Regions from separate parts of the Lysobacter sp. Root667 genome, predicted to be linked through region 3. Evidence: riboswitches for the same ligand, from Rfam matches in the RefSeq annotation. Region 3 holds a riboswitch; each other region holds the start of a gene.
What was found. A riboswitch is a leader RNA that binds a small molecule or an ion and turns the genes downstream of it on or off. The one in region 3 is predicted to bind cobalamin.
Positions count from the first base shown of each region.

Region 1 (7,541 bases), on a different contig from region 3:
ATAGCCGCCAGGCAACCAGGCCGCATCGCAGTCGGGCAGGCGCTCGCCGGCCAGCGGCGAGAAGTACACGAGTTCGGCGCCGGCTTCGCTCAACAGCTCGAGGTTGGCCGGATACAGGAAGCAGAACGCGGCATCGCGCGCGATCGCGATGCGGCGGCCGCGCAGCAGCGGCGGCACCGATGCGCGCGCGGCCGGCGCGAACGCGACCGGCGGCGGCAGCGAGGCGTCGGCATGTGCGGCCCAGGCGTCGGCGAGCGCATCCAGGCGCGCATCGAGATCGCCCAGTTCGCCTGCGGACACGAGACCGAGATGACGTTCGGGCAAGGCCAATGCGGGATCGCGCGGCAAGGCGCCCAGCCATTGCAGCGGCGCCGGCAGGCTCTCGCGCAGCAATTGCGCGTGATAGGCGCTGCCGACCCGGTTGGCGGCGACGCCGTGCACCTGCAGCCCGTCGCGGTAGCGCGCCAACCCGAGGGCGAGCGCGCCGAAGGTCTGCGCCATCGCCGAGCCGTCGATGGTCGCCAGCACCGGCAGGCCCAGGGCGAGCGCGAGATCGGCGCTGGACGGCTGGCCGTCGAACAGGCCCATCACGCCCTCGACCAGGATCAGGTCGGCCTCGCCCGCGGCCTGGTACAGGCGCGCGCGCACGTCGTCTTCGCCGCACATCCACAGGTCGAGCTGGTAGGCCGGCGCGCCGCTGGCGCGTTCGTGCACCATGGGATCGAGGAAGTCCGGTCCGGTCTTGAACACGCGCACGCGCCGGCCCTGGCGCGTATGCCAGCGCGCGAGCGCGGCGGTGACGCTGGTCTTGCCCTGGCCGGATGCCGGCGCGGACACCAGCAGCGCCGGGCAGTGACGCAGATCGTCGCTGGAATGGCTGGCGCTCATGCGTTTACAGCTCGACGCCTTTCTGGGCCTTGATGCCGGCCTGGAACGCATGTTTGACCACGCGCATCTCGGTCACGGTGTCGGCGGCGTCGATCAGGCGGTCTGGCGCGCCGCGGCCGGTGATCACCACGTGCTGCAGCGGCGGACGCGCGGCGACCGCCGCCAGCACCGCGTCGAGTTCGACGTAGCGGTGCGCGAGGGCGATGTTGAGCTCGTCCAGCAGCACGAAGTCGTAGCGCTCGTCGGCCAGCATCGCCGCGGCCTTGGCCCAGGCCGCCTGCGCGGCGGCGATGTCGCGGGCCTTGTCCTGGGTTTCCCAGGTGAAACCCTCGCCCATCACGTGGTAGTCGAGTTGCTCGCCTTCGAAACGGCGGAAGAAAGCTTCCTCGCCGGTCGAGAAGCTGCCCTTGATGAATTGCACCACGCCGCAGCGGAAGCCATGGCCCAGCGAGCGCGCGAGCATGCCGAAGCCGGACGAGCTTTTGCCCTTGCCGTTGCCGGTGTTGACCACCAGCACGCCGCGCTCGATGGTGGCGCGGGCGATCTTGCGGTCGACCAGCTCTTTCTTGCGCTGCATGCGCTCGCGATGGCGGTCTTCCTGGCTGAGAGTCGGATCGTTCATGCGCGGGCTCCGTGTTGGGTGGCGCGGACCGCGCCCAGTGCGCGCAGGCCCGCCCACAGAGCGAACGCGGCGCCGATGTAGCCGGCCAGAGTGCCGAGACTACGTGGATAGTACCGAGCGATGCGGCCGGCGAATCCGGCCAGGGTCGGTTCCGGATAGCGGCCGGAGAAGAAATAGAAGCCGCCGCCTGAGCACGCATAAGCCACGAACGCGGCCAGCGCCAGCACCAGCGCCAGGCGCGGCAGCGTCGACCAGCGATCGAGATGGATGCGGGCGTAGAAATTGCCGGCCAACCACAGCGTCGCGTACGCCGGTGCCAAGGCCCAGTACGCGGGCGACAGGCACCAGTCGCCGATCGTGCCCGAGGCCAGGCTGACGATGTCCAGCAGCGATGCCAGTACGAACAGCAGCGGCAGCATCCACATCGGCCGCAGCATCGCGCCGGCGATGAAGAAGACCGCCCAGGATGCGCTGGGCAACCGGTCGATGCTGGCGAAATGCTGGCCGCGGGTGGCGATCATCAGCGCCGCGAGCGCGACGCCGACGACGATCTGGGCGCGCGGCGAAACCAGCGGCAGGGAATGGGTGGTGCTGGCGGTCATCGGCAGGCTCCCTCGATCAGACTTCGGCGACGCGCGGCGAGGTGCGCGCGCCGGCGGCGCGCGCGATCAATGCGTAGGCGACCAGGCCTACGGCGATGTAGCTCAGGGTGGTGCGCACGAACAGCGGACCCCATTGCCACAACCGCGACAGGTACTGGCCCACATTGGGGTCTTCGTAGCGACCGCCGAGCCAGTAGAAGGCGCCGTTGGAGATCAGAAACGACAGCGAGGCCGCGGCCAGGCCGACGCCGAACGCGCCCGACAGCGCGCGCGGCGTGGCCCGCAGTCGTTCGGCGTACCAGCGGCCGCCGTACCACAGCGCCGCGTACGCCAGCAGCAGGCAGGCGTAGGCCGGGGTCACGCAGTAGTGCTCGAAGAAGCTCTTGCCCTGGGCCTGGATCGCGATCCAGTCGATCGCCACGGCCAGGACCAGGAAGGCGGCGAAGCCCAGGTGCCGGCGCAACCACAGGCCGCCGAGGAAGAACACCGCCATCGATGCATCGGGCAGATGCAAGGCGTCGCCGAAATGATGGAAGCGGGTCGCGACCATCGATGCGGCGAGCGCGGTGAACAGACTGTAGTAGACGGGTCGGGCAGGAACGTTCATCGGCGGCCTCGGTGGCGTGGAGGTGGCGATCAGTTCGCCGGGCGGTAGCGCAGGGTCAGCAGGTAGTTGCGGCCCGGCTGGTTGTAGTAGGACGCGGTTTCGTAGCGCTGGTTGAACGCATTGTTGGCCGCCAACTGCAGGCTCCAGGACTCGTCGAAGCGGAAGCCCATGCGCAGGTCGGTGGTGGCGTAGCTGTCCAGGCGGCGGGTATTGGCCAGGTCGTCGTAACGGCTGCCGGCGACATAGACGCTGCCGCCGAAACTGAAGCGGCCGTAGCGGCGGTCGGCATCGAAACGGGCGCTTTCGCGCGCCCGCCGCGGCAGGATCTTGTCGCGACTGCTGCTCCGGCTGTCGTTGCGCGGATCCAGCCAGGTCGCGCTGGCGCGCAGGTCCCAACCGGCGAGCGTGGTGTCGACGCTAGCCTCGACGCCGCGGATGCGGGCGCGATCGATATTGCCCGGCAAGCCGATCGAAGCGTCGAACGCGATCAGGTCGTCGACCCGGGTCTGGTAGCCGTTGAGCGACCAGCCGCCCCAGGCATGCTCGCCGCGCAGGCCGAGCTCGAAGCTGCGCGATTCCTCGGGCTTGAGATCGGCGTTGCCGAAGCCGGGGAAGTACAGCTCGTTGAAGGTCGGCGCCTTGAACGCGGTGCCGTAGCTCGCGGTCAGGCGCAGCTGTTCGCTGAAGTTCCAGCCCCACAGCGCGCTGCCGATGGTCTGGCCGCCGAACTGGCTGTCGTCGTCGCGGCGCAGGCTGGCCTGCAGCGAATGCACGCCGAAGCCGTACTGGTACTGGCCGAACAGGCCGCGGTTGATGCGGCGGTCGTGGGCGTAGACGGTGCTGCTTTCGACTTCGTCCTGCTGCCAGTCGTAGCCCAGGCTGAGCAGGCCGCCGCCGAGGCCGAAGTCGCCCTGCAGCGAGCCGAGCTTGCGGCGGGTGTTGAAGGTGCTGGAGTAGACGCCGTTCCTGTAGTTGTCGCTGAGGTCGGCGCTGCGGCCCAGGCTCAGGCCCAGCGTCGCGCGCTCGGACGGCGCGTAGCGCAGGCGCGCGCCGGCGACCTGCTGCACGGTGTCGGATTGATTGTTGCTGCTGCCGTCGTACTCGTTGCGGCCCTCGGCGCGGAACAGACGCGCTTCGGCGTCCCAGGCCTCGCTGAAGCGGTAACCGCCTTGGGCGGTCAGCGACAGGTTGCGGTAGCCGTCGCGATCGGGCGAGTTGGTGAAGCAGCCGGCGCCGCCCGGCGAGGGCTTGCCGCGGCAGGCGTTGATGCCGTCGGTGTCTTCGCTGGCGGCGTTGATCGAATACCAGCCGTTCTCGCCCTTGCCGCCCACGCCCAGGCTGCCGCGGCGCGTCCGCCAGCTGCCGATCGAGGCGCTGGCGTGCGGCGCGAACGCGCCCTGCGGACGTCGGGTGAAGATCTGGATCACGCCGCCCAGCGCTTCGGAGCCGTACAGGCTGGAGAACGGGCCGCGCACGATCTCGATGCGTTCGATCTGCTCGACCGGAATGTCCTGCAGCGAGGCGCCGCCGCTGGTCGCCGAGCCGATCTTGATGCCGTCGATCAGGACCAGCACGTGGTCGGATTCGGTGCCGCGCAGGAACAGCGAGGTCGACTTGCCGGGACCGCCGTTGTTGGCTATCGACAGGCCGGGCGTGCCGCGCAGCAGGTCCGGCAGGTCGGCCGGTTGCAGGCGTTCGATGTCCTCGCGGTCGATCACGGTGACCGAGGCCAGGGTCGCGTCCTGGGTCTGCGCGGTGCGGGTGGCGGTGACGACGACCTGGTCGAGGTCGGTGGCGGCATCGGCGGCCACGGCCGGGGCGACGGCGGATAGCAGCGCCGTCGCCAGCGCAGTGCGGCGAAGGACGGAATGACGGAAATTCAAAGCATGCTCCTGGTCCGCGCCTACCCGCGCGGAATCGATGGATCGGAGACACGCAGGAGGGAACGACGAGGCGACGAAGCGCGGACGCAAGGCGGCCCCATGACAGCGCCCACCGCGTGTCGGGTCAGCCTCAGGCCGGTCTCCGGGCTCGCAAGCGAGGGCCTCCAGCCCTCCGATCCGCGCCTTCCCATGCATGCGCACAGTGGCTTCGTTGCGGATCGTTCGTCTTGCTTACCGTTGCGGGGGCAGCTCCGGAATAGCCGTCGCTTCGTTGGAAGGACTGGCGCACCGGATTCCCGTTTCAATCGCCGGCGGGGCCGGCAATCACCTCAAGCCCGCGCATGTTAACAGCCCGGCCGCGGCCGGCCGGCATGACGAAACGGCATGAGCGGGGGGCGACCGCGGAGTTCCAGGCTGCAGGCACCGCTGCGCCCCACTCGTTTGCGGGCCGATCCGGATCCGAACCAGCGCCCGATCCGGACGCCGACGCGGCCCCGACCTTCGATTTGGCAACCGCCGTCACAAACCGCCCGAACCCTATACCAATTGGCTATCGCTTCATGCGGATATCGGTTTGACCGGGTTGTTAGAACCGTGTTAAACCAAAATGACATCGCTACCAATCCCTCCGCCGCAAGGAGCCGCGCACCATGTCCGTTGCTTTCCGCGCCGTCCGTCGTCCGCTCGCACTCGCCCTGCTCGCCGCCCTCGCCGCTCCTGGCTACGCCCAGCAAGCACCCGCTCCGGGCGAACCCGCCTCCGAGGCCCACACCCTGGACCAGGTGATCGTCACCGGCACCCGGGTCAGCGATCGCACCGTCGCCGAGTCCAGCGCGCCGATCGACATCATCACCCCCGAGGCGCTGGAGGCCACCGGCACGGTCGAACTCGCGACCGCGCTGGCGCGCGCCCTGCCCTCGCTGAATTTCCCGCGCCCGGCGATCACCGACGGCACCGACGCCGTGCGCCCCGCGCAGCTGCGCGGCCTGGCGCCGGACCAGGTGCTGGTGCTGGTCAACGGCAAGCGCCGCCACACCACCGCGCTGATCAACCTCAACGGCAGCCAGGGCCGCGGCTCCTCGCCTGTCGACCTCAACGCGATCCCGATCGCCTCGATCGAGCGCGTGGAAGTGCTGCGCGACGGCGCCTCGGCGCAGTACGGTTCCGACGCGATCGCCGGCGTGGTCAACGTGGTGCTCAAGGGCAGCGACCACGGCGGCAGCATCGCCGCGCGCTACGGCCAGTACAGCGCCGGCGACGGCGAGCAGTACCAGCTGTCCGGCGACGCCGGCTTCAAGCTCGGCGAGAACGGCAAGCTGCACCTGGCCGCGCAGGGCGGCCATCAGGACCAGACCAACCGCGCGCGCCCGTTCCAGGGCGTGGTCGAACAGCGCTACGGCGATCCCGACATCGACAGCGGCGCGGTCTCGTACAACGGCGAGTACAGCCCCACCGACTATCTGACCTTCTATTCCTTCGGCAGTTACAGCAAGCGCGACGTGCTCTCCAACGGCTATTTCCGCTTCGCCGGCGACCCGCGCAACATCCCCTCGATCTACCCCAACGGCTTCCTGCCGCAGATCCACAACGTCAGCAAGGACCGCGCCGCGGTGGTCGGCCTGCGCGGCGAAACCGCCGGCGGCACCCAGATCGACTTCAGCTACAACTACGGCCACAACGAGCTCAGCTTCGACATCGAGCACACCCTCAACCGCAGCCTCGGCCCGACTTCGCCGACGGAGTTCTACGCCGGCGCGCTCGAAGTCACCCAGCACGTGCTGAACCTGGACTTCGCCCGCCCGGTGGACTTCGGCTGGCAGTACCCTGTGACCTTCGCCTGGGGCGCGGAGTGGCGCGGCGAGGAATTCTCCCAGCTCGCCGGCGAGCCGCTGTCCTACGCCAACGGCGGCGTGCCGGCCTCGAACGGCCAGATCATCCCGGGCGCGCAGGTGTTCTCCGGCTTCCGCGCCAGCGACGCCGGCGATTTCGACCGCCACAGCTATTCGCTGTACGCCGACGTCGAGGCCGACCTGACCGACAAGTTCTCCGCCGGCATCGCCGCGCGCTTCGAGAGCTACAGCGACTTCGGCGACACCACCTCGGGCAAGCTGTCGGCGCGCTACGCCTTCACCGACAAGGTCGCCCTGCGCGCCACCGCCTCGACCGGCTTCCGCGCGCCGTCCCTGCAGCAGCAGTTCTTCCAGTCGATCGCGACCAACTTCATCAGCGGCGTCCCGTACGAGATCGGCACCTTCCGCGTCGACAACCCCGCCGCGGTCGCGCTGGGTTCGGAGTCGCTGAAGGCCGAAGAGTCCACCAACTACAGCCTGGGCCTGGTGCTGCAGCCCAGCGACGGCCTGTACATCACCATCGATGCGTACCACATCAAGGTCGACGACCGCATCCTGCTGTCGGAAAACCTGACCAGCACCGCGGTGCGCAACTACCTGCAGGCCAATGGCTATCCGGGCATCGGCGGCGGCCGCTACTTCACCAACGCGGTCGACACCAAGACCCAGGGCGTGGACATCGTCGCGACCCAGGCCTTGGATCTGGCATCGGGCAAGTTCAACCTGACCCTGGGCTACAACTACTCCAAGACCGAGATCGAGAAGATCGCGCCCAACCCGGCGCGCCTGGCCGCGATCGATCCGGCCGCGGTACGCATCGGCCGCACCGAGATCGGCCGCATCACCAAGGGCGCGCCCAAGGACAAGTTCTTCCTGGCCGGCGATTGGGACACCGGCAACTGGAGCTTCAACGCCACCGCCACCCGCTACGGCGAATTCACCGAACTGCACGCCACCAATCCGTTGCTGGACCAGACCTTCGGCGCGAAGTGGACGCTGGACCTGGCCGCGACCTACCACCTGGACAGCTGGGACTTCACCGTCGGCGGCGACAACGTGCTCGACGAGTACCCCGACGAGTCCAAGCTG
Region 1 covers NZ_LMHF01000015.1:157,490-165,030, forward strand. Annotated here, with positions in the region: gene ASD78_RS18395 (cobyrinate a,c-diamide synthase) at 1-888, opposite strand, end outside; gene cobO (cob(I)yrinic acid a,c-diamide adenosyltransferase) at 893-1,510, opposite strand; gene ASD78_RS18405 (hypothetical protein) at 1,507-2,112, opposite strand; gene ASD78_RS18410 (hypothetical protein) at 2,129-2,719, opposite strand; gene btuB (TonB-dependent vitamin B12 receptor) at 2,749-4,566, opposite strand; cobalamin riboswitch at 4,718-4,949, opposite strand; gene ASD78_RS18420 (TonB-dependent receptor) at 5,253-7,541, shown strand, end outside.
Region 1: it holds a riboswitch for cobalamin, as region 3 does, so the genes downstream of both, btuB (TonB-dependent vitamin B12 receptor) here and ASD78_RS05260 (ribonucleoside-diphosphate reductase subunit alpha) in region 3, are expected to answer to the same signal.

Region 2 (7,541 bases), on a different contig from region 3:
CCGTCGTAGCCTTCCTGCTTCTCCAGGGTCGAACGCATGGTGTCGAACACGGCCTGGGTGCGGCGCATGGTCGCGCCCGGCGGCAGCTGCACCAGCGCCAGCGCATAGCCCTGGTCTTCTTCCGGCAGGAAGCTGCCCGGCATTTTGGTGAACAGGAAGCCGCACAACACCGCCAGCGCCACGAACACCGCCATCCAGCGCGGCGCGTGCTTGACCGCGCTGCCGATGTGGCCGACATAGGTGCCGGCGACCTTGTTGTAGACCGTGTTGAAGCCGCGGAAGACGAAGTTCGATTTATGGTGCTCGGTCGGCTTGAGCATGCTCGCGCACAGCGCCGGGGTGAAGCCCAGGGCCAGGAACGCCGAGAAGCCCATCGCCATGGCGATGGTGATCGCGAACTGCTTGTAGATCTCGCCCGCCGAACCGCCCTGGAAGGCGCTGGGGATGAACACCGCCGCCAGCACCACCGTGATCGCGACGACCGCACCGCTGATCTGGCTCATCGCCTTGATCGTGGCCTGGCGCGCGTTGAGGCCTTCCTCGGTCATGATGCGTTCGACGTTCTCGATCACCACGATCGCGTCGTCGACCACGATGCCGATCGCCAGCACCATGCCGAACAGACTGAGCTGGTTGATGGTGAACCCGAGCAGGTACATGCCCAGGAACGTGCCCATCAGCGCGATCGGGATGACCAGGGTCGGGATCAGCGTGGCGCGGAAGTTCTGCAGGAAGATCAGCATCACCAGGAACACCAGCGCGATCGCCTCGAGCAGGGTCTTGACGACTTCCTCCACCGAGATCCGGACGAAGGTCGAGGTGTCGTAGGGCGAGAACCAGGTCACGCCCTGCGGAAAGCTGGACTGCAACTCGTCCATGCGCTTGCGCACCGCTTCGGCCACGCCCAGGGCGTTGGCGCCGGGAGTGAGCAGCACCGCGAACGCGCCGGTCGGAGCACCGTTCCAGCGCGCCTCGAAGCCGTAGGACTGCGAACCGACCTTGATCCGGGCCACGTCCTTCAGGCGCACCGTGGTGCCGTCGGCGTTGGCGCGCAGGATGATGTTGCCGAACTCCTCCGGCGTGCTGAAGCGGCCCTCGGCCGACACTGTGGCGGTGTAGGCCTGATCCTGCGGCGAGGGCTCGGCGCCGATCGAACCGGCGGCGAACTGCACGTTCTGGCCGCGCACCGCGTTCAGCACCTGGGTGGCCGAGAGGCCGTAACCCTGCAGCTGTTCGGGGTTGAGCCAGATGTTCATGGCGTATTCGCTGCCGAACTGCTGGGTGCTGCCGACGCCGGGCACGCGCGCGATCTGGTCGAGCACGCGCGAACCGATCATGTCGCTGAGCGCGTTGGTGTCCACGCCCGGATTCTCCGAACGCAGCGCGATCACCATCAGGAAGTTCGAGTTCGACTTGGCCACCACCACGCCCTGCCGGGTCACTTCTTCCGGCAGTCGCGGCGTCGCCAGGGCGACCTTGTTCTGCACCTGCACCTGGGCGATGTCCGGATCGGTGCCCGGCGCGAATGTCAGGGTGATCGAGGAGCCGCCCGAGGCGCTGGACGAAGAGCTGAAGTAGTCGAGGTTGTCGATACCGGTCAGCTGCTGCTCGATCACCTGGGTGACCGCGCCTTCGGCGGTTTCGGCGCTGGCGCCGGGGTAGCTGGCCGAAATGCCCACCTGCGGCGGGGCGATGTTCGGGTACGACTCGACGCCGAGGCTGAAGATCGCGAGCACGCCGCCGAGCGTGATCAGGATCGCGATGACCCAGGCGAAGACCGGGTGATTGATGAAGAATCTGGACATGGCGGTCGCTCAGTCCTTTGCCGCCGGCGCCGGGCCGGCGGCGGGCTTGCCCTTGGCGGCGTCGGGCTGCCACGGCGTGGCCTTGGCCGCCTCGCCGGGCACCGCGCGCTGGATGCCGGAGACCACCACCTGATCGCCCGCGGCCAGACCGTTGCTGATCACCCAGTTGCCGGCCTGGCTGCGGTCGGCGGTCACGCCCTTGCGGGCGACCTTGCCGTCGCCGCCGACCACCAGCACGTAGGAACCGGCGGCGTCGCGCTGCAACGCGGCCTGCGGCACCAGGTAGGCGTTGGCCTGGTTGCCCAGGGTCGCCTTCAGGGTCACGTAGGTGCCGGGCAGCAGGGTCTTGTCCGGATTCGGAACGCGTGCGCGCAGTGCGATCGCACCGGTGGCCGGATCGACCACGTCGCCGGAGAAGTCCAAGGTGCCCGGGCGCTGGTAGACGGTGCCGTCGGGCAGGATCACCTGCACTTGGGTCTCGCTCTGGCTCTGGCCGCCCAGGGCACGGCGAATCTGTTCCAGCTCGGAGACGCCGAGCGAGAAGTTCACGTACAGCTGGTCGATCTGGTCGACCGTGGTCAACAGCGTGGCCGTGCCCTGCCCGACCAGCGCGCCCTCGGTGACCTGCTGCTTGCCGGCGCGGCCGTTGATCGGCGAGCGCACCGTCGCGTAACCCAGGTTGATGCGCGCATTGGCCAGCGCGGCCTCGGCCTGCTTCACCGCGGCCGAGCCGCTGCGTTCGGCGGCGAGCGCGTTGTCGAGGTCGGAGCGCGAGATGAACTTCTCCGGCGCCAGGCGGCGCGCGCGATCGGCGGCGGCCTTGGCGTTGGCGTAGTTGGCCTGGGCCGAGGCCAGCGAGGCCTGGGCCTGGCCGACTTCGGCCCGCATCTGCGCAGGATCGATTTCGAACAGCACCTGGCCTTCGCGCACGTCGCGGCCTTCCTCGTACACGCGACGCTGCAGCACGCCCGGCACGCGGGCGCGCACGTCGGCGCTGCGGTAGGACGCCAGGCGGCCGACCAGGTCCTTCTGCAGCGGCACGCTCGCCGGCTGCACCTTGATCACGCCCAGCTCCGGCGGAGGCGGCGCGCCGCCGGCTTGTTCGTTGCCGCCGCCACAGGCGGAGAGAGCGAGTGCCAACGCAGCGGCCAGAGCCACGGAGCGCGGGTTCATGATCATGGGTAGGACTCCGATTCCATCGTTCTAGAGCGTGCCCGCTCGGTGATTGTTCTAATTCCTATACTCGAAAGTCTAACATTCTGATATTCGCCCCCACCCCCCATAAGTCACGGGATAAGCGCTATTTCGACACGTTGAGAAGGTGCGAAAAGTGCCTTGGTTCGGGCTGGAATGTGTAGGGGAGCCGGCCCCAGCACGGCGCATCCAGGCGCTGCTGCAATAAGCGGAAATTGTCGTCGCGCCGATCCATGTGCGGGTCTATCTCGTTGCCGATCCAACCGATCAACTGCAGGCCGTCGGCTGCGATCGCGCGCGCCGTCAGGCGCGCGTGATTGATGCAGCCTAGCCGCATTCCGACCACCAGCACCACCGCCGCGCCCAATTCGCGCGCCAGGTCGGCCTGGTCCAAGCTCGCCGACAGCGGCGCGGCCCAGCCGCCCACGCCCTCGACCACCACCACATCGGCTTGCGCCGCCAGGCGCGCGTGCGCGGCCAGCAAGATCGGCAGCGCGATCTCGACACCGTCCTGCGCGGCAGCCAGTTCCGGCGCCAACGGCGCATGCAGCGCATAGGGATTGACGTCGGCATAGGCCGGCGTCGGCGAACTGGCCGCCTGCAGCAGCAGCGCGTCTTCATTGCGCAGGCCCTCGGCGCTGACCTCGCAGCCGCTGGCGACCGGCTTCATGCCGACCGCGCGCAACCCCTGGGCGCGCAGCGCATGCAGCAAGGTCGCGCTGGCATGCGATTTGCCGATGCCGGTGTCGGTGCCGGTGATGAAGTAACTGCGCGCGCTCAAGCCGGAACTGCCATGGACGGTGCGATGCACAAGTCTCTCTTGACCCTGCCGGTGAACATCGCCATCGCACTGGAAACCATGCGCAGGGGATACACGAAGCAGAATACGAAGGTCGCCCTCCGCCGCAGGGTTTCGCGCAATTCGGCCACGGTATCGGGCAGAGCGTCGAACAGGCTCGCCCGCTTCGTCAGCGAGAACGCGAATGCGGCAGCGCCGAAGCTTTCCGGCCGCGTCGCCTGACGGCCGCGGGCGCGGAAAGCGGGCGGGGTCTGGGCGGGCTCGGTCATCGGCGTTCCCAGGGGCGGAGTCCGGCCATGGTAATACCCCGGCGTGCCGCTGCTACACTCGCGATATGTTCGCCGCCAACCCCCTGTCCGGCAGCAAGCCGGAACAATACGAGCTGCTCCTGGCCCAGGCGCGCGCCCTGATCGAGGGCGAAAGCGACCGCGTCGCCAACGCCGCCAACCTGTCGGCGCTGGTCTACCACGCCTTGCCGGACCTCAACTGGGTCGGGTTCTACTTCTACGACGGCCGCGAGCTGGTGGTCGGCCCGTTCCAGGGCCTGCCGGCCTGCATCCGCATCCCGCTCGACAAGGGCGTGTGCGGCGCCGCGGCCTCCAGCGGCCAGACCCAGCGCATCGCCGACGTGCACCGCTTCCCGGGCCATATCGCCTGCGATTCGGCGTCCAACTCCGAGCTGGTGGTGCCGCTGTCCCTGGACGGCCGGTTGATCGGCGTGTTCGACCTGGACAGCCCCAAGCTCGACCGCTTCGACGCCGACGACCAGCGCGGCCTGGAAGCGATCGCGCAAGCCTTCGTGGAGTCGCTGCGATGACCGCGGCCAAGCTACGCAACATCGGTCCCAAGAGCGCGGCCTGGCTGCGCCAGGTCGGCCTGCGCTCCTACGAGGACATCGCCGCGGTCGGCACCGTCGAAGCCTTCATGCGCGTCAAGCGCGCCGGCTTCAAGCCGACCCTGAACCTGCTGTACGCGATCGAAGGCGCGCTGCTGAACTGCCACTGGCAGGAAGTCCCGGACACGCGCCGCAACGAACTGATCGCCGCCGCCGAAGCCGCCACCGCGCTGCTGCCCGCGCCGCGCAACCGCCCGGCCGCCGGCCCGGTGCGGACCACGGTGCTGACCGAAGACACGGTGGCGATGCCGCCCTCGTACGACGACGGCTACGACGACGAGCCCGCGGCCGAAGGGCGGGACGAGGCCGAAGAGCGCGAGTAACGCACTCGCGCCGCCCCGCGCCGAACCCTTCTCCCGCTCGCGGGAGAAGGTGCCCGAAGGGCGGATGAGGGCACGCTGCGGGTTTGAACACCGCACTCGCGCTGCCCTCACCCCAACCCCTCTCCCGCAAGCGGGAGAGGGGCTGACAGCACCGCCGCCCCCCCAAACCCCAGCCCTTTTGGCCCCACCGCCCCCAATCGCGTAGACTGCGCGCGCTTCGAGGTGACCCACGGCATCCGCCGCACGGGCTGAAACGGGAAGCCGGTGACGCCCCAGCGCTCCTTGAGCGCGACCGGGCCAGCCCGGCACTGCCCCCGCAACGGTAAGCGAGTCGACCGCGGCAACCGCCACTGTGCATAGGCACGGGAAGGCGCCGCAGGCGGGGCCACGGCCCCGGCTCGCGAGTCCGGAGACCGGCCACGACGCGCGACTGGTTGCGATGCGGAGGGCGTCGCGGCGGCGACCGTCGGCGCGTCCAGCGCCCGCATTCGCGGCCTCTCTCTCCTCGCGACTCCCCTGATCGACGGCGCGGCACGAACGCCGCGCCTCTGGAGTAGTGCTCATGCGTGTTCCGAACCTGTCCCTGGCCATCGCCATGGCTCTCGCCCTGCCCGCTCTCGCCCAGGCGCAGACCCACGACGAGGCCACCGACCTCGACGATGTCGTCGTCACCGCGACCCGCACCGCGATCAGCGCCAACGACGCGCTGTCGCCGGTCGAAGTGATTACCCGCGACGACATCGCCCGCAGCCAGGCGCGCTCGCTGCCCGACCTGCTGCGCGGCCGCGCCGGCATCTCCATCGGCAACCAGGGCGGCCTGGGCAAGCTGACCACGCTGTCGCTGCGCGGCAGCGAGACCGATCACGTGCTGGTCCTGGTCGATGGCATCCGCATCGGCTCGCCGACCTCCGGCCTGGCCTCGTTCCAGGATCTGCCGGTGGCGCTGATCGACCGCGTCGAGATCGTGCGCGGCCCGCGCTCCAGCCTGTACGGCGCCGACGCCATCGGCGGCGTGATCCAGATCTTCACCCGCCGCGATCGCGGCGCGGTCGCACCGCGCGCCAGCGTCACCGTCGGCAGCCACGGCGACCGCGAAGCCAGCGCCGGCGTCGGCGGCCGCATCGGCCGCGGCTGGTTCGGCGCCGACGCCGCCTACCAGCGCACCGACGGCATCAACGCCTGCAACGGCTCCAGCACCCTGTTCGCCGGCTGCTTTACCGAAGAGCCCGACCGCGACGGCTACCGCAACCGCTCGCTGTCGCTGCGCGGCGGCTTCGACGCCACCGACGCGCTCAGCTTCGAAGGCCATGCCCTGCGCGCCGAAGGCGAGAACGAGTACGACGGCAGCTTCGTCAACTACTCCGAAGTCGTGCAGCAGGTGATCGGGGGCAAGGCCACCTGGCGTCCGTCCGAAGCCGTGCGCCTGCAGTTCAGCGCCGGCCGCAACCGCGATTCGTCGGACAACTTCCTCGGCAGCACGCCCAACGGTTTCTTCTCCACCGACCGCGACAGCGTCGCCCTGCAAGGCGATTTCGGCGTCGGCGAAGGCCAGCTGGTCAGCGTGGGCTTCGACTGGCTGCGCGACCGCGTCGACAGCGATACCGCCTACGACGAGAGCGAGCGCGACAACCACGCCGGCTTCGTCCAGTACCAGGGCCGCTTCGGCGCCCAGTCGCTCGAAGCCAGCCTGCGCCGCGACGACAACGAGCAGTTCGGCGGCCACACCACCGGCAGCATCGCCTGGGGCCTGGGCTTCGCCGAAAACTGGCGCCTGACCGCGGGCTACGGCACCGCGTTCAAGGCCCCGACCTTCAACGAACTCTACTACCCGTTCTTCGGCAACGCGGCGCTGCGCCCGGAAGAGTCCAAGACCTGGGAACTCGGCCTGGCCTACCGTGGCGAACGCTTCAACGCGCGCATCGACGGCTTCAGCACCCAGGTCGACGACCTGATCGCCTACGACGCCTCGATCTTCCTGCCCAACAACATCGAGCGCGCACGCCTGCGCGGCGCCGAGATCGGCGTCGACACCACCGTCGCCGACTGGACCATCGCCGCCAGCGCCAGCTTCCTCGACAGCGAAAACCGGGTCGGCTTCTTCGCCGGCAACGACCTGCCGCGCCGGGCCAAGCGCAGCGCGCGCGTCGACATCGACCGCGCCTTCGGCGACTTCCGTTTCGGCGTGACCGCGGTCGCCTCGGGCGCCCGCTACGACGACGTCGCCAACACCCGCCTCGTCGCCGGCTACGGCACCCTCGACCTGCGCGCCGAATACGCGTTCACCCCGTCGTGGTCGCTGCAGGCGCGCGTGGCCAATGTGTTCGATCGCGACTACGAAACCGTCTCGTTCTACAACCAGCCCGGCCGCGAGTGGTTCCTGACCTTGCGCTATACGCCGGCTAACTGAGACGGCGCCTGGCAGCATCCGAAAGCCCGGCCCCGCGCCGGGCTTTTCTTCGCCCGACGATGCGACACGGCGGCTCCGTCGCGCTCGCGGTCCATGACGCGGCCGCTGGATTGACAGG
Region 2 covers NZ_LMHF01000010.1:189,424-196,964, forward strand. Annotated here, with positions in the region: gene ASD78_RS08700 (multidrug efflux RND transporter permease subunit) at 1-1,805, opposite strand, end outside; gene ASD78_RS08705 (efflux RND transporter periplasmic adaptor subunit) at 1,815-2,984, opposite strand; gene bioD (dethiobiotin synthase) at 3,106-3,780, opposite strand; gene ASD78_RS08715 (hypothetical protein) at 3,777-4,067, opposite strand; gene ASD78_RS08720 (GAF domain-containing protein) at 4,133-4,615, shown strand; gene ASD78_RS08725 (TfoX/Sxy family protein) at 4,612-5,016, shown strand; cobalamin riboswitch at 5,220-5,453, shown strand; gene btuB (TonB-dependent vitamin B12 receptor) at 5,579-7,423, shown strand.
Region 2: it holds a riboswitch for cobalamin, as region 3 does, so the genes downstream of both, btuB (TonB-dependent vitamin B12 receptor) here and ASD78_RS05260 (ribonucleoside-diphosphate reductase subunit alpha) in region 3, are expected to answer to the same signal.

Region 3 (7,541 bases):
AGCTGGTACGACAACGAGTGGGGCTACTCGAACAAGTGCCTGGAAATGGTCAAGGTGGTCGCGGGCAAGTAAGCCGCGACGGTCCTGGCGATGCGAGAAAGCCCCGCGGTTGCGGGGCTTTTTCTTTGTGACGTCTTCTTCGGAAGGTCGAGCACGTAGCGGTCCCGAGTCTTCCCCGGCCCGCAGGAAGAGCCGTCGTCGGCTCAGGTCGCGGCCGTCGCTGAATCATGAGCTGGATTCGCAGCTCAACGACCTGCGCAAGTTCCTGCCGATCTCGACCAAGATGCTGGTCGGCGCAGGCGCGTCAATCTTCCGGATACGGCGGCACCGGCGTCGGCACGCCCTCGCGGTCCAGCGCGATCATGGTGAAACGGCCGCGCGTGGCCAGCTGCGACTCGCCGCTGAGCAGGTCCTCGCTGTGCATCTCGACCTCGACCTGCATCGAGGTGCGCCCCACCGAGACCACGCGCGCGATCAGTTCGACCAGCGCGCCCTTGGGTACGGCGGTATGGAAGTCGATCTGCTCCGAGCGCGCGGTCACCACGGTGCGGCGGGCGTAGCGCGAGGCGGCGACGAACGCGGCCTTGTCCATCCACGCCAGCGCCTGGCCGCCGAACAGGGTGCCGAGGTGGTTGGTGTGGTCGGGGAAGACGATTTCGATGATGCGGGCTTCGGTCATGGGGCTTGTGTGTTGGAGATAAGCGACGAGAGTGGCGTCGCAGCATCCCTCACCCCAACCCCTCTCAGCCTTGCACACCCTTCGGGCGCCGCAGGCGGGAGAGGGGCTTTAGCGATGAGAGTGGCGCCGCGGCGAACTGTTCCCTCTCCCGCTTGCGGGAGAGGGCTAGGGTGAGGGGGCTTTTGATCTTCAATAGGGGGAACGAGAGCAAAGGCATTCGCGCCTTTGGCTCTCATCCCTCACCCCAACCCCTCTCCCGCAGGCGGGAGAGGGGCTTTGAGCGGAGAGGCGCACTTCGATGTCCTCAGAACGTCTCGTCGAACGCCACTTCGCCCTGCACGCCAACCTGGTAGGCCGAGACCCGGCGTTCGAAGAAGTTGGTCACTTCCTGCACGTCCTGCAGGTCCATGAAGCCGAAGGGGTTGGTCGAGCCGAAATGCTTGGGCATGCCGAGCTGCGCCATGCGCTGGTCGGCGCAGTACTCCAGGTACTGGCGCATGTCCTTCAGCGACAGGCCGACCACGCCGCCGGACAGCACGTCCTGGGCGAACTGCAGCTCGCAATCCACCGCATCCTCGAACATCTTCACCACCTGCGCGCGCAGATCGGCGTCGAACAGGTCGGGCTCCTCTTCGCGCGCGGTGCGGATGACTTCGAAGGCGAAGGCCATGTGGCAGCTTTCGTCGCGGAACACCCAGTTGGTGCCCGAGGCCAGGCCGTTGAGCAGGCCGCGCGAACGCAGATAGTAGACATAGGCGAAGGCGGCGAAGAAGAACAGGCCTTCGATGCAGCCGGCGAAGCAGATCAGATTGAGCAGGAACTGGCGGCGCTGCTCGCGGGTCTCGATGCGCTTGAGGTCCTGCACCGAATCGATCCAGCGGAAACAGAACTCGGCCTTGGCCCGGATCGAAGGAATGTTCTCGACCGCGTCGAAGGCCTTGGCGCGCTCATTCGGATCAGGCAGGTAGGTGTCGAGCAGGGTCAGGTAGAACTGCACGTGCAGCGCTTCTTCGTACAGCTGCCGCGACAGGTACATGCGCGCTTCCGGCGCGTTGATGTGCTGGTAGAGATTCAGCACCAGGTTGTTGGCGACGATGCTGTCGCCGGTGGCGAAGAACGCGACCAGGCGCTCGACCAGATGGCGCTCGGCCGGGCCGAATTTGTGCTTGAGGTCGTTGACGTCCTGCGAGAAGTCGACCTCTTCGACGGTCCAGGTGTTGCGGATCGCGTCGCGGTACATCTCGTAGAAATGCGGATAGCGCATCGGCCGCAGGGTGAGATCGAAACCGGGATCGAGCAGGCGGGGCGTGGCGAGGGACATGGGATTTCCTTGAATTGCTTTCCTTCTCCCGCGTGCAGGCGAAGGTGCCCGGAGGGCGGATGAGGGCGCTTGGCTGGCGGTGAAGTCGCGAGCGGGCTGCCCTCACCCCAACCCCTCTCCCGCAGGCGGGAGAGGGGCTAAAGCGAAGCGGTGGGGATTACTGACAGGCTTCGCAGGACTCGGGGTTTTCCAGCGAGCAGGCGATCGCTTCGTCCGGGGTGTATTCCGGCTTCGGCGGTGCCGCCACCGGCGCGCTGACCGTGCTCTTGGCGATCTTGGTGGCCGGGCGCGAGCGCAGGTAGTAGGTGGTCTTCAGGCCCCTCTTCCAGGCGTACATGTACATCGAGCTGAGCTGGCCGATGTTCGGGCTTTCGATGAACAGGTTCAGCGACTGGCTCTGGTCGATGTAGGCGCCGCGCTCGGCGGCCATGTCGATCAGCGAACGCATCGGCAGTTCCCAGGCGGTGCGGTAGACCTGGCGCAGCGACTCGGGCACTTCGTGCACGGACTGGATCGAGCCTTCGGCCATCTTGATCCGGTCGCGCATCTCCGCCGTCCACAGGCCGAGCTTCTTGAGCTCCTCGACCAGGTACTTGTTGACCACCAGGAAGTCGCCGGACAGCGTTTCGCGCTTGAACAGGTTGGACACCTGCGGCTCGATGCATTCGTAGCAGCCGGCGATCGAGGCGATGGTCGCGGTCGGCGCGATCGCGATCAGCAGCGAGTTGCGCAGGCCGTGTTCGGCGATGCGCTGGCGCAGCGCGTCCCAGCGCTCGGGCTGCGACGGGGTCACGCCCCAGGCTTCGAACTGCAGCTCGCCGATGCTGGCGCGGGTGTCGTCGAAGCCGGGATGGCGGCCGTGTTCCAGCGCGAGTTCGTTCGAGGCCGACAGGGCGTGGAAGTAGATCGCCTCGGCGATGTCCTGCGACAGCTTGCGCGCGGCCTCGGAATCGAACGCTAGGCGCAGCTTGAAGAACACGTCCTGCAGGCCCATCGAGCCCAGGCCGACCGGGCGCCACTTCAGATTGGCGCGGCGCGCGGTCTCGATCGGGTAGAAGTTCAGGTCGATCACGCGGTCGAGCTGGCGCACGGCCAGGCGCACGGTTTCGGCGAGCTTGTCGAAATCGAAAGCGCCCTTGCCGTCTTCGTACATCTCGACGTGGTGGGAGAGGTTGATCGAGCCCAGGTTGCACACCGCGGTCTCGTCCTGCGAGGTGACCTCGAGGATTTCGGTGCACAGGTTGGACAAGTGGATGACGTTGCCGTCGCGCAGGGTCTGGTTGGAGGCTCGGTTGGACTTGTCCTTGAAGTTCATCCAGCCGTTGCCGGTCTGCGCCAGGGTCCGCATCATGCGGCCGTAGATGTCGCGCGCCTTGACCTTCTTGACCGCCAGGCCGGCGGCTTCGGCCGCGGCATAGGCTTGCTCGAAAGCTTCGCCCCACAGGTCGGTCAGCTGCGGCACCTTGGCCGGATCGAACAGCGACCAGTCGGCGTCGGCCTCGACCCGGCGCATGAATTCGTCGGGAATCCAGTTGGCGAGATTGAGGTTGTGGGTGCGGCGCGCTTCGTCGCCGGTGTTGTCGCGCAGTTCCAGGAACTCCTCGACGTCGGCATGCCACGGCTCCAGGTAGACGCAGGCCGCGCCCTTGCGCTTGCCGCCCTGGTTGACCGCGGCCACCGAGGCGTCGAGCGTCTTCAGCCACGGCACGATGCCGTTGGACAGGCCGTTGGTGGAACGGATCAGCGAGCCGCGCGAACGGATGCGGGTGTAGCTCAGGCCGATGCCGCCGCTGAACTTGCTGAGCTTGGCCACGTCCATGTAGCGCTTGTAGATCGACTCCAGCGAATCCTCGGGCGAGTCGAGCAGGAAGCAGCTCGACAGTTGCTCGTGGGTGGTGCCGGCGTTGAACAGGGTCGGCGAGGACGGGATGTAGTCGAGCTGGGCCATGCGCCGGTACAGGGCCAGGGCGTCGCCGACGTCTTCGCTGAGCGCGCAGGCGATGCGCAGGAAGAACTGCTGCGGGGTTTCGATCACGGTGCGCGCGGTCGGGTGGCGCAGCAGGTAGCGGTCGTACAGAGTGCGCAGGCCGAAGTAGTCGAAGCGCGCGTCCAGGCTGCGGTCGATGGCGTCGTTGAGCTTGCGCGCGTTGGCCTGCACGAAGCTCAGCAGGCGGTCGTTGATCAGGCCCAGTTCGTGGCCGCGCACGACCGACTGCGAGAACGCATGGATCTCGATGCCGGCGACTTCCTTTTCGATCACGTTGCTGAGCAGGCGCGCGGCGAGGCGGCCGTACTCGGGTTCCTCGGCGGTGAGCAGGGCGGCGGTGCGGATCGACAGCTCGTCGAGCTCGCGCGTGGTCGCGCCGTCGTAGAGGCCGGAGATGGTGCGGGTGGCCACGCGCATCGGATCGACCGCGTAGAGGTCCTCGCCGCAGCGGGTGACCGCGCGCACGATCTTGTTGAGGTCGACCGGCTCGCGGCGTCCGCTGCGCTTGGTCACGCTCATGGTGAGGTTGGCGGCCGGCGGGGTTAGGGCGAAACCGGGGGCGGCGTCGGTCTTGCGCGCGGGCGCTTCGGTGGGGGAGGGGGCGGAAGAGGAGGTGCTCGCTGCGGCGGGCGCTTCGGTGGTGGCGGTCATGGGGGCTCCGATGCGTGGGCGCACGGGTCGCCGGCCTCCCTCGAGGGCCGACGTGCGCGGACGCAGGACGCAACACCGGGTGGAGTCGGCGTTGCGGCGTGCGCCCCCGCGGGCGCGAAGTGTTCGAGGATGACGACAGGGTGTCGCGCAGTCCGAGACGGGCTGCGGCCGCGACGGAAGACCGAGGCGGCGGAACGACACCGGCCGCCTTCCCCCGAAGACTCCTGAGCCGGTACCGCGCGGTGTGCGACGCGCGGCTGTCGGCAGGTCTTCGGGCTCGGGACTTGGAGCGAGGGGCGAGTTAAGAGCGGTGGTCGGCAGGCCTCGGCCCGCGTCTCACTCCTCTCTACTCGCTCCTCGGCTCCTCCTAGTGGTGGTCGCTTCCCAGGCGCCGGGCGCCCAGTGCAATGACCACGTTCGTTTCCCATACCGCTGCGGGGCAGCGCCGGCTTTGTCGCCGTCCAGAAGGACGGGTCCGCACCGGCTTCCCTATTAAGCCGATCTCGCGATCGGCACCGACGGACACAACATATTAGGGGTACTTCGATCCGTCAACACGATATGTGGTGAGCGACAGCAGATTCGAAATAAAATCCCGGCGCCCTCGCAGCGGCGCGCTTGGTGTTAACGTGCGGGGCGACAAGGACAGGGGGCGCGGCGCGATGGCAGGACTGGTGACGTTGCTGGTGCTGGTGCTGCTGGCGGTACCGGCGCTGCTGATCGCGGCGCTGGTGATGATCTCCGGCCTCAAGGGCCGGGTCGCGATGTTGGAGGCGAGGGTCGACGAGCTCGGCTCGCGAGCCGCCCGTGCGGCCGATGCCCCGGTCGATGCGCGCGAGGCCGCGATGGCCGCCGAGCCGACCCTGGACGAGCTGATGCGCAGCGCGCCCACACCCGTGGTGCCCGAAAGTCGCGTCGATGCCACGCCGATTGCGCCGCCACGGACGCCTGTGCCCGAATCGTCGGTTCCGCCGCCGGTCGCACCGCCGCCCCTGCCGTCGACGCCACCGCGCGCGGTGTTCGACACGCCGCCGCCGAGCCCGCAGGCCGCCGCACCGGCGCGCGCCGCGCCTGCGGCGGTGCGTCGTCCGCCGCCGCCGGATCCGGCCACCGTATTCGTGCGTGCGGTCAAACGCTGGTTCACCGAAGGCAACGTGCCGGTCAAGGTCGGCATGCTGGTGCTGTTCGCCGGCGTCGCGGCCCTGCTCAAGTACGCGACCGATCAGGGCTGGATGCGCTTTCCGATCGAACTGCGCCTGGCCGGCATCGCCCTGGCCGCGCTGGGCGGAGTGGTGTTCGGCTGGTACCAGCGCGAGCGCAAGCGCAGTTTCGCCCTGAGTCTGCAGGGCGGCGCGATCGGCGTGCTGCTGTTGGTGGTATTCGCGGCCTTCAAGCTGTACGGCCTGATCGAAGCGGGCCCGGCGTTCGGGCTGAGCATCGTGCTGGTCGCCGGCGCCGGCGTGCTGGCGGTGCGGCAGAACGCGATCGCGCTGGCCCTGCTCGGCATCCTCGCTGGTTTCATGGCGCCGATCTGGCTCTCGACCGGGCAGGGCAACCACGTCGCCCTGTTCGGCTATTACGCGGTGCTCAACGCGGCGATCTTCGCGATCGCCTGGTGGCGGCCGTGGCGCGCGCTCAACCTGCTCGGTTTCGTCTTCACCTTCGGCATCGGCACCGCTTGGGGCGTACTGAGTTACCGCGCGCAGGACTACGCGACCACCGAACCGTTCCTGCTGCTGTTCTTCGGCTTCTATCTGCTGATTCCGATCCTGTACGCCTGGCGCCGTCCGGCCGGCAAGCGCGACCTGATCGACGGCTGCCTGGTGTTCGGCACGCCGCTGATCGCGTTCATGCTGCAGGCCGGCCTGCTCGAAGGCGAGCGCATGCCGCTGGCATTCTGCGCGCTAGGCCTGGCCGCGCTGTACGCGGCGCTGGCGTGGTGGCTGCAGCGGCGCGAGCACTTCGCCGCGCTGGCCACGCCGTATGCGCTGCTCGCGGTCGGCTTCGCGACGTTGGCGGTGCCGCTGGCGCTGTCGGCGCAGAGCACCGCCTGCGTGTTCGCGGTCGAAGGCGCGGCGCTGGTCTGGCTGGGGTTGCGTCAACAACGCATCCTGCCGCAGCTGGCCGGCTTCGCCCTGCAGCTGTTCGCCGCGGGCGGTTTCGCGATCGGCGTCAGCGACGGTCCCGAGCCGCTGACCGCGCTGCTCAACGCGCGTTTCATGGGCGCCTTGCTGATCGCGCTGGCCGCTTTCGCCAGCGCCTGGAGCTATCGCCGCGCCGAGCGGCGCGGCTTCGCCCTGGCCTATTACCTGTGGGGCCTGGGCTGGTGGTGCGGCAACGCGCTGGGCGAGATCGAGCGCTTTCTGATGTCGGACGTGCGCGCCGACGCGGTGCTCGCGTTCGCCGCGCTCAGCGCCTGGCTCGCGGCCGAGACCTATCGCCGTCTGCCGGCGCGCGCGCTGGCCTGGACGGTCGCGGCCGGTCTGGCCGCGGCGCTGCCGCTGGCGTTCGCGCAGGAGTCGGCGCATCTGCACCCGTTCGGCGGCTATGGCCTGGCGGCCTGGCTGGTCTACGCGATCGCCGGTGCGCGCGCCTTGCGCTGCCTGCGCGATCGGGCCGGCGGCGAGCTCGGTGTCGCGCATGCGGCCTGGCTGTGGGCCTGGCCGCTCGCGGCCAGCCTGTCGCTGCACGAGTTCGTCGGCCGCAACACGGTCGGCGACGGTTGGACCTGGGCTGCGCTGGCGCTGCCGTTCCTGGCGATGGCGGCGGCGCTGCAATGGCGTCCGGCCGCGATCGCGGCGCCGCTGAGCGAGCGTTTCGGGCAATGGCGCGGCGCGGTCCAGGGCACGTTCCTGTTCGCGCTGGTGCTGGGCGCGATCGTCGCCCTCGGCCAGCCCGGCGCG
Region 3 covers NZ_LMHF01000009.1:343,641-351,181, forward strand. Annotated here, with positions in the region: gene gap (type I glyceraldehyde-3-phosphate dehydrogenase) at 1-72, shown strand, start outside; gene ASD78_RS05250 (acyl-CoA thioesterase) at 305-679, opposite strand; gene ASD78_RS05255 (ribonucleotide-diphosphate reductase subunit beta) at 984-2,000, opposite strand; gene ASD78_RS05260 (ribonucleoside-diphosphate reductase subunit alpha) at 2,158-4,506, opposite strand; cobalamin riboswitch at 4,883-5,173, opposite strand; gene ASD78_RS05265 (DUF2339 domain-containing protein) at 5,301-7,541, shown strand, end outside.